3 regions of the Anoxybacillus sp. B2M1 genome follow, and region 2 is predicted to be linked to each of the others. Evidence: a T-box and tRNA genes for the amino acid it is inferred to sense, from the RefSeq annotation. Region 2 holds a T-box; the other regions hold tRNA genes.
What was found. The T-box of region 2 lies ahead of tyrS (tyrosine--tRNA ligase). A T-box ahead of a tRNA ligase gene usually reads a tRNA of that ligase, here a tRNA-Tyr.
Positions count from the first base shown of each region.

Region 1: it encodes a tRNA-Tyr, which carries the amino acid that the T-box ahead of tyrS (tyrosine--tRNA ligase) is inferred to sense. The anticodon was not compared.
Region 3: it encodes a tRNA-Tyr, which carries the amino acid that the T-box ahead of tyrS (tyrosine--tRNA ligase) is inferred to sense. The anticodon was not compared.

Region 1 is NZ_CP015435.1:192,413-195,671, reverse strand. Features, by position in the region: gene GFC28_RS01110 (flavin monoamine oxidase family protein) at 1-803, shown strand, start outside; tRNA gene GFC28_RS01105 (tRNA-Arg) at 1,024-1,097, opposite strand; tRNA gene GFC28_RS19100 (tRNA-Arg) at 1,196-1,293, opposite strand; tRNA gene GFC28_RS01100 (tRNA-Cys) at 1,299-1,369, opposite strand; tRNA gene GFC28_RS01095 (tRNA-Gly) at 1,375-1,446, opposite strand; tRNA gene GFC28_RS01090 (tRNA-Gln) at 1,450-1,524, opposite strand; tRNA gene GFC28_RS01085 (tRNA-His) at 1,547-1,619, opposite strand; tRNA gene GFC28_RS01080 (tRNA-Trp) at 1,630-1,703, opposite strand; tRNA gene GFC28_RS01075 (tRNA-Tyr) at 1,707-1,791, opposite strand; tRNA gene GFC28_RS01070 (tRNA-Phe) at 1,804-1,876, opposite strand; tRNA gene GFC28_RS01065 (tRNA-Ser) at 2,150-2,239, opposite strand; tRNA gene GFC28_RS01060 (tRNA-Ala) at 2,246-2,318, opposite strand; tRNA gene GFC28_RS01055 (tRNA-Pro) at 2,330-2,406, opposite strand; tRNA gene GFC28_RS01050 (tRNA-Gly) at 2,457-2,528, opposite strand; gene GFC28_RS01045 (hypothetical protein) at 2,810-3,091, shown strand; gene GFC28_RS01040 (EAL domain-containing protein) at 3,136-3,259, opposite strand, start outside.
Region 2 is NZ_CP015435.1:3,358,593-3,361,851, forward strand. Features, by position in the region: gene GFC28_RS16360 (transglycosylase domain-containing protein) at 1-859, opposite strand, end outside; T-box leader at 1,350-1,577, shown strand; gene tyrS (tyrosine--tRNA ligase) at 1,622-2,890, shown strand; gene rpsD (30S ribosomal protein S4) at 2,933-3,259, opposite strand, start outside.
Region 3 is NZ_CP015435.1:2,487,232-2,490,490, forward strand. Features, by position in the region: gene rocF (arginase) at 1-716, opposite strand, end outside; tRNA gene GFC28_RS12030 (tRNA-Ala) at 992-1,064, opposite strand; tRNA gene GFC28_RS12035 (tRNA-Gly) at 1,089-1,160, opposite strand; tRNA gene GFC28_RS12040 (tRNA-Lys) at 1,171-1,243, opposite strand; tRNA gene GFC28_RS12045 (tRNA-Gln) at 1,257-1,331, opposite strand; tRNA gene GFC28_RS12050 (tRNA-Tyr) at 1,452-1,536, opposite strand; tRNA gene GFC28_RS12055 (tRNA-Thr) at 1,547-1,622, opposite strand; tRNA gene GFC28_RS12060 (tRNA-Val) at 1,798-1,870, opposite strand; tRNA gene GFC28_RS12065 (tRNA-Glu) at 1,877-1,948, opposite strand; tRNA gene GFC28_RS12070 (tRNA-Thr) at 1,965-2,037, opposite strand; tRNA gene GFC28_RS12075 (tRNA-Asn) at 2,039-2,113, opposite strand; rRNA gene rrf (5S ribosomal RNA) at 2,276-2,392, opposite strand; rRNA gene GFC28_RS12085 (23S ribosomal RNA) at 2,778-3,259, opposite strand, start outside.

The DNA of each region.
Region 1 (3,259 bases), 650 kb from region 2:
TTAAATTTTATGAGATTACTGGCGGAAACGATCAGCTTCCTAAAGCGTTTGTCCCACAATTGCAAAATGATATTTTATATGGACAAAAGGTTCGAAAAATTGAACAAAATCAAAATCAGGTGACCGTCCATTCCGTGCATACCAAAATTTTAGAGCCATTTCAAATTACAGGCGATCTCGTCATTGTGACCATTCCATTTTCGATTTTACAATTTGTAGAGATCGAGCCAAGAAACTCTTTTTCCCAAAACAAGTGGAAAGCGATTCGCGAGCTTCACTATGTCGGTTCCACGAAAACTGGTATTCAATTTAAACATCGTTTCTGGGAAAAAGAAGGAATGTTTGGCGGTCGAACTATCTCTGATCTTCCAATTACTTATACTCAATATCCAAGCCACGGACTGGGAAGCTCTGGTCCAGGAGTTGTACTGGCCAGCTACACATGGGAAGACGATACGATACCATGGGATAGTTTAAGTGATGAAAATCGGCTAGAGTATACCCTTAAAAACTTGGCTGTTATTCATGGACAGCAGGTTTATCATGAGTTCGAAACAGGAATTAGCCATAGTTGGGTTCGTTATCCGTATTCTGGAGGGGCGTTTACGATGTTTAAGCCCGAGCAAGTCACTGAGCTTTCGCAATATATCGGTTCTCCCGAAGGAAGAGTCTATTTTGCAGGAGAACACGCTTCAACGGTTCACGGGTGGATCCAAGGGGCGATTGAGTCGGGAATTTGTACAGCATACGAAGTCCATAAAGTGCCAAAATCCTACCTTGAAGCGCAAACCACGCTAAAATAATCAGGGGGCCATATAGAAGCAACCAATGATCCAACGCGCAAACTACAGCTTCAATAAAAATACGGCTTCCCTTCAAATCGCTCAACATGGTACGATTTCAGAACTCAGACCTATCTAAAGGAACAACTACAAAAGACCCATCGAACTAACCTGAAGCAAAAGAGCTGCTTTTGCTCATGAAAAAAAGGTGCTTCCTTTTATAGGAAACCCCTTTTTTCAGCGTCCCAGGAGAGACTCGAACTCCCGACCGACGGCTTAGAAGGCCGCTGCTCTATCCTACTGAGCTACTGGGACATCATCCTCATTTCTGTCGCAAGCAATTTGCTATGCCTCTTTCATTGGTTCGAAAAACAGAGCAATGAGACGGTTCGTCGATCCATTGGACCGCCACAAGCGGGTGACGGGACTCGAACCCACGACATCAGCAACTCGTCACATATTCAATGACGCATCGCTCGTAGCTGAAGTTTTGCCACTAAACTACACTCGCAACAAAGGCGGCACCCGGATTCGAACCGGGGGTAAAGGTTTTGCAGACCTCTGCCTTACCACTTGGCTATGCCGCCATCAAAGCGGAAGACGGGACTCGAACCCGCGACCCCCACCTTGGCAAGGTGGTGTTCTACCACTGAACTACTTCCGCATTTGGCTGGGGTAGCTGGATTCGAACCAACGCATCACGGAGTCAAAGTCCGTTGCCTTACCGCTTGGCTATACCCCAATCCTCTCCATATTCATCAAGGGGCGACTAGTGGGAATCGAACCCACGAATGCCAGAGCCACAATCTGGTGCGTTAACCACTTCGCCATAGCCGCCATACTAAAATGGCAGGGGCAGTAGGAATCGAACCCACACCGGAGGTTTTGGAGACCTCTGTTCTACCATTAAACTATGCCCCTAACTGGTGGAGGGGGACGGATTCGAACCGCCGAACCCACAGGGAGCGGATTTACAGTCCGCCGCGTTTGGCCACTTCGCTACCCCTCCAGCTATAAAAAATGGCTCGAGACGGAATCGAACCGCCGACACAAGGATTTTCAGTCCTTTGCTCTACCGACTGAGCTATCGAGCCATGATACGATGTACATTGGTTGGATGTTTATTCGCATCCGTACATTAAAATACGGTGCACAACGACTATTTTGTCAATATGACATCAGCGACGGGTCATTGATCGCACATTCCAGACCAATTGACCATAAATCCCCTTTGCTTTCCTATACAACAAAGCGAATTCACCGAAAACAGTTAAACATATGTATATCTTTAAAATTATTTCAATAAAACGTCTGTGATTCCGCTATCACGTATATGTATGACATCTAATCATGCGATATGTATAGGACGGAGGAGGAGGGATTCGAACCCCCGCGGGCTGTGACACCCCTATCGGTTTTCGAAACCGACCCCTTCAGCCAGACTTGGGTACTCCTCCATTCGATGGAGCCTATCGGGATCGAACCGATGACCTCCTGCGTGCAAAGCAGGCGCTCTCCCAGCTGAGCTAAGGCCCCAAAAATGAAACTGGTCGGGAAGACAGGATTTGAACCTGCGACCTCATGGACCCGAACCATGTGCTCTACCAAGCTGAGCTACTTCCCGCTCTAAAGCAACCATTCACACATGAGCACCGATTACAAAGATCCTTTTGAAGCGGAAGACGGGACTCGAACCCGCGACCCCCACCTTGGCAAGGTGGTGTTCTACCACTGAACTACTTCCGCGTGTTTAAAAACGTAAGCAAGTATTATTATAATAAAACAAGTGAGATTGTCAATATGATTTTTTCAAGCCATCACTATCTATATCTAAATAGCGACGATTTTCATTCTATATCGATACAAATAATTTGTCAATATACTTTGGTCAAAAACATCGTTATCTAGCCGTTGCCTAAATTAACGCCTTAGAGCCATCCACATTCGGAATAATCTGTTTTTATGATTTTATCATACAATCGTTGTATAATGAATTTTGTACTTTTGCGCAACAGAGGGGGATCTCTATGGCTGCATTTATGCATTTGTTTGAAGCTTATCGGTCACTTTGGTCCAATCGCTCGCTCAACAAAGAGGAAGAGCTGACAGAGGAAAGATGTAAGGCGCTCATTCATGAAGCGATTGAAAAAGAGCTGAGAGATGAAATGACTCATCCACGCGTTCGTCAAGCTCCAGAGGTAAAATTCCATTATGCTGTTAAACGCATTATGGCTTCGCCGTTAGCCAATGAAACAAAATTGGCGCTTATTGAACTCCATTTAGACGTGATGGAATACGTTCAGCGATAGCCTTAGACAACCTATCGCCTCCCTCTTTCCTTTGTTTAGGGAGGCTATTTTAAATACCCTTTTTCAAATTCTTCCTTTGCTAACGGTTTTCCCAGAACATATCCTTGAATTTCATCACAATGAAGGGAACGAAGAATTTGCAGCTGTTGAAATGTTTCCACGCCTTCA
Region 2 (3,259 bases):
ATTTCAAAGCCTCTTCGTATTGGCTTTGAGAAATATAGCCTAATCTTTTCATTCGCTTTAATACAAATTTCATTCGTTCCAGAGCTGGAGAAAGATCCTTTTTTACTTGCCCATCGCTCGTAAACGGAGTGTAACCGAATGGGCTTTGTGGAAGACCTGCCAAAAAAGCGGCCTGCGCCAAGTTTAAATCTTTTGCGTCAATGCCAAAAATCCCTTTTGCCGCTGCTTGAATGCCGGCAACATTGCGACCGGATGAATTTCTCCCGAATGGAACCACATTTAAATACGCTTCTAAAATCTCTTCTTTTTTGAAAAAGTGTTCAAGTCGGAGGGCAAGCAAAATTTCTTTGGCTTTGCGTTCAAAAGATACCTCGTTTGTCAAAATTTGATTTTTGACAAGCTGTTGTGTCAGCGTGCTGCCGCCTGTGCGCATGGAGGAATTCGTTGCTTCTTGAAACAAAGCGCGCGCAATTGCTTTTGGAACTACGCCGCGATGCGTATAAAAGTATTCATCCTCTGTAGCGATAATCGCTTGAATAACATAGGGGGACACCTCTTTTAACGACACTTCCTCTCTCTCTAAATCGGAACGGAAGCTGCCTAAGTATACCTGATTAGCAAAATAAATATGGGTCGTTTCTTCATAGTTGTAAATATCCTTTTTCATTTCTTTATACGATGGAACCGGCATATTTTTTACTAAAGAGGCAAAGTAACCAGCACCGACTCCGAAAGCAAAGCAGGCAGCGCAAATAAGCAAAATAATGAACACAAGAAAAACATTCCACACAATTTCATACGTGATATATAGGTTTCGCAACGCTTTTTGCAGGGAAAACGGTTGTCTTGGCTGTTCCATGTTTGCCTCCATAAAAATCAAGTATGTCTTAAAAAATATGTGAATGTTCCAGTATAAGTTGAGCATGTCGCAATATGGACGCTTCAACATTTATCCTTGTGTGAGCAGGTGATGACCGGCTTGCCTTTCGACCGTGAGTTTTTGGTTTCGTGCAGCACAAGGACAACGGGTGAGCCGATTTGACCTTACGCCACAAGCATGCTAATGAATCCATCTTTCCCGGTTCATGAAGTTCATCCTTCACGAATAGATGGAGCGAATCGTTCCCTGTAAAGGCTTTTACACAATCATGCAGCAAAAGGCGTTCGGTTTTTTTGAGAAAAAGCCAAATCCATTCGGTTGGAAAGCTAACGGCAAATGTAAGAGAATAAAAATTAGTTTTATTATATCATATAAAATGTCAAATATTATGACTTTTTGTCCTTTTTTGCGATCATATTTGACAATTCAAATGGATTGTGGTAAAAACATGTATATCCTAAAATGAATGATTTAAGCGATGACAGGAATGAGTAGTGTTTATCTCCCTGTTTCAGAGAGCTGGTGGTTGGTGTGAACCAGTGCAAAGGTAGACGCGAATTACCTCCTGGAGCTTCTTTTGCGAACGGCTCTGCGAATGCTCAGTAGCAAAAGACGGTGAGAGGCCGTTATCCAAACAAGCGAGGGAGCAGAATGCTCTCTAAGTAGGGTGGTACCGCGATCAACACTCGTCCCTTCAATATGGAGGGACGAGTTTTTAATTTTTATGGAGAGGTGAAGCGCATGAATTTACTTCATGAATTAGAGTGGCGTGGGCTTATCAATCAAGTCACAGATCACGAAGGACTAGAAAAATTATTATCTGAAGAGAAAATCAGCTTATATTGCGGATTTGATCCGACAGCTGATAGCCTGCATATCGGCCATTTATTACCGATTTTGACTTTAAGAAGATTTCAGCAGGCAGGACATTTTCCTATTGCGCTCGTTGGTGGAGCAACCGGCCTCATTGGTGATCCAAGCGGAAGGAAAAGCGAGCGCTCATTGAACGAAAAAGAGATTGTACAGCAATGGAGCGAAAAAATCAAAGAACAGCTATCTCGCTTTTTAGATTTTGATACGGCGGAAAATCCAGCGAAAATTGCGAACAACTATGACTGGACTCGTTCTTTGGATGTTATTTCGTTTTTGCGGGATGTCGGAAAAAACTTTGGCTTAAACTACATGCTTGCGAAGGAATCTGTTCAATCGAGAATTGAAACGGGCATTTCCTTTACAGAATTCAGCTATATGATTTTGCAATCCTTTGATTTCCTAAAGCTATATCAAAATGAAAATTGCAGGCTGCAAATTGGCGGAAGCGACCAATGGGGGAATATTACAGCAGGATTAGAATTAATCCGCAAGACGGAAGAAGAAGCGAAGGCATTTGGCTTGACGCTTCCTTTAGTCACGAAGGCGGATGGAACAAAGTTTGGTAAAACGGAAAGCGGCGCTGTCTGGCTTGATAAAGAAAAGACGTCTCCATATGAGTTTTACCAGTTCTGGATTAACACAGATGATCGGGATGTGATCAAATACTTGAAATATTTCACATTCTTAACAAAAGAGGAAATTGAACAGCTAGAGAAGGAATTACAGGAAGCGCCAGAAAAACGCACAGCGCAAAAAGCATTGGCGGAGGAAGTGACAAAGCTTGTACATGGAGAAGAGGCGCTGCGGCAAGCCATTAAAATTTCCGAGGCCTTATTTAGCGGCAGCATTTCTGAGTTGACAGCAGATGAGATTAGACAAGGATTCCATGATGTTCCATCATTCGAGTATACAGGAGAAGCAGAGGAAGTGTCTCTTCTTGAACTTCTTGTCACGAGCGGAATTGTTTCATCGAAACGACAGGCGCGTGAGGATTTAACAAATGGCGCGATTTATGTGAATGGCGAAAGGGTCCAGGATGTGAATAAAGTCTTGACAAAAGAGGACCGTGTGGAAGGACAGTTTACCGTAATCCGACGCGGTAAGAAAAAGTACCATTTGATCCAATATAAATCATAGTAAACAAAATCCCTCTGGAATACTCCAGAGGGATTTTTCACATTAACGAGAGTAGAACTCAACGATCAATGCCTCGTTAATTTCAGCTGGCAGCTCAGAGCGTTCAGGGAAACGAGTGTATGTTCCTTCTAATTTTTCAGCATCTAATGTTAAGTAATCAGGAACGAAGTTGTTAACCTCTAACGCTTCTTTAATGATTTGAAGGTTGCGAGATTTTTCGCGAACAGAAATAGTTTGTCCTGGTTTCACGCGATACGATGGAATATCTACACGGCCTCCATTTACTAGAATGTGGCCATGGTTCACTAATTGGCGAGCTTGACGACGTGTACGCGCAAGGCCTAAACGGTAAACAAGGTTGTCAAGGCG
Region 3 (3,259 bases), 870 kb from region 2:
ACTCCCGGAGCATCATGTGGATCTAAACCATCTAAATCTAACGATAAATGGACGCCATCTGTCCGCTCTTTTAAATAAGCAATCGTTTCCTCCATTACTTTCGTCATGCCTAAACGATCAACTTCATGCATTGTATATACTCTAATTCCCTTTTCGCGAATAAATTGCTTTTCACCTTCATCAAGCGCCCTTGCACCAATCAATACAATATTTTCTGGCTTCACCTTCGGGCTATATCCACCAATGCCGGTTAGAGCCTGATGGCCGAATCCAAGGCTGGCCGCAAGCGGCATCCCATGAATATTACCCGATGGGGAGGTTTCAGCTGTGTTTAAATCACCATGGGCATCATACCAAATAACGCCTAAATTTTTATAATGTTTTGCGACACCCGCTAAGGTGCCAATGGCAATGCTATGATCGCCGCCTAATACAAGCGGAAAATGTCCTTTTTTAATTACTTCATCAACGGCTTGAGCAAGCTTTTCATTTGCTTCAGCAACCGCTTTCAAATTTCGCAAATTTGATTTGATTCCTTCCTCATCTATTCGTTCAGGTTTGCCGATTGAAATATCCCCCAAGTCTTCAATGTCATAGCTGAGGCGTTCGAGTCTTTCTACAACGCCAGCATATCGGATCGCGCTGGGTCCCATATCTACTCCGCGCCGAGTCTGTCCTAAATCCATTGGAACACCAATGATTGAGATTTTTTTCATGCTGTCTCTCTCCTTCATCCTTATTCTATTTATTATTGTATCTAATAACTGAACGTTGACTCAACTTGACACTTTTTTGAATATTTATTCGATTATTAATAAGAAAAACGCCCGCCGATCGGCGAAGATGGCACAAGCCATGTTGAGGAAGGCTCGAACCAAGCTTGATCTTGCGCGGATGCTCAATAAAGTGATTCAACCTGCCGTCGCTGGGCCTTTACTTTTTAAAAAAATAAAAACTCCTTAAATCTCGTCGATTTAAGGAGTTTTTATGATGGAGCCTATCGGGATCGAACCGATGACCTCCTGCGTGCAAAGCAGGCGCTCTCCCAGCTGAGCTAAGGCCCCACGTTAAAAGGATTCATGTTGATAAGCGGAAGACGGGACTCGAACCCGCGACCCCCACCTTGGCAAGGTGGTGTTCTACCACTGAACTACTTCCGCAATAAAAAAATGAGCCATGGAGGACTCGAACCTCCGACCCTCTGATTAAAAGTCAGATGCTCTACCTGCTGAGCTAATGGCTCATTAAGAAAACAATGGCTGGGCTAGCTGGATTCGAACCAGCGCATCACGGAGTCAAAGTCCGTTGCCTTACCGCTTGGCTATAGCCCAATATGTTGATGAAACGTCAAATTTCATAAAGCTTTTTGGAACAAATGATCGAGCACTCAACAATACAAAAAGCTATTCCATCAAATCGAAATAACTTCACAATCCATCATTATGTATGAATGGTGGAGGGGGACGGATTCGAACCGCCGAACCCACAGGGAGCGGATTTACAGTCCGCCGCGTTTGGCCACTTCGCTACCCCTCCACGACCATCATGGTGCCGGCTGCAGGACTTGAACCCGCAACCTACTGATTACAAGTCAGTTGCTCTACCAATTGAGCTAAGCCGGCATAATAGATAGAAATCGAACGATAAAAGGATAGAGTTTGTGCCTCTTCCTCTCCAAGACATTCCAAGATGTCCAATGCGTCGAGGCAACTCGTAGTCATTTCACCGATGCTTCGCTCGTCTCTACCAATTGAGCTAAGCCGACGTCACCTATACTAGTTTTCATTGAAATAATGATGGAGGATGACGGGATCGAACCGCCGACCCCTTGCTTGTAAGGCAAGTGCTCTCCCAGCTGAGCTAATCCTCCTAAAAGTGACCCGTACGGGATTCGAACCCGTGTTACCGCCGTGAAAGGGCGGTGTCTTAACCACTTGACCAACGGGCCAAAAATAATAAACACAAGCTTCCAACCGGGCTTGAACCGGTGACCTCTTCCTTACCATGGAAGTGCTCTACCAACTGAGCTATGGAAGCATGGCTCCGCAAGTAGGATTCGAACCTACGACCTACCGGTTAACAGCCGGTTGCTCTACCGCTGAGCTATTGCGGAATAGTGGATAAACACAAAAACTAACGAATCATTATTCGTATTTTTCTACTGCCTCTTCCTCTTCAAGACATTCGAAGAAGCACAATGCGTCGAGGCAACTCGCTGTTTGCTCAGAGGAGAAATGCTCGTCGCTGAGCTATTGCGGAATATGTTTAATATAAAGCCTAGCAACGTCCTACTCTTGCAGGGGCGTTAGCCCCAACTACCATCGGCGCTGGAGAGCTTAACTTCCGTGTTCGGGATGGGAACGGGTGTGACCTCTCCGCCATCGTCACTAGGCTTGTTATTTCAAACAGACAAGTATTATTATAACGAGCATTTCGCCCATGTCAAGAACTTTTTGGTTCTTTCAAAACTAGATAACAGATCAGAGAAGAAAGGATAGGCGGTGCTTTTCTTGATGTCTAGCTCCGCTTTTCGTATTGTCTAGTTCCAGCTCGCAGCGCCTCGTGGAAAATCATCTCCCTCCATCGACATGCAAGCATGTCTCGTCGGAAGAATATTTTCCTTCCGGCGCTAAGCGCTCGCTTCCACTTTTCGTATTGTCTAGTTCCGCAAGCTGCATCCTACGGTCGTTTCCGCTTCTTCTGTCCCAGTCTCCTGACTTGTCCGTCAGAAGCTTAAACGCCCTATGGATGCAAGCGAGCTTGCTCCCCTTTTCGTATTGGTTAAGTCCTCGATCGATTAGTATCCGTCAGCTGCACGTGTCGCCACGCTTCCACCTCGGACCTATCTACCTCGTCATCTTCGAGGGATCTTACTTGCTTATGCAATGGGAAATCTCATCTTGAGGGGGGCTTCACGCTTAGATGCTTTCAGCGCTTATCCCTTCCGCACATAGCTACCCAGCGGTGCCCTTGGCAGGACAACTGGTACACCAGCGGTGCGTCCATCCCGGTCCTCTCGTACTAAGGACAGCTCCTCTCAAATTTCCTGCGCCCGCGACGGATAGGGACCGAACTGTCTCACGACGTTCTGAACCCAGCTCGCGTACCGCTTTAATGGGCGAACAGCCCAACCCTTGGGACCGACTACAGCCCCAGGATGCGATGAGCCGACATCGAGGTGCCAAACCTCCCCGTCGATGTGGACTCTTGGGGGAGATAAGCCTGTTATCCCCGGGGTAGCTTTTATCCGTTGAGCGAT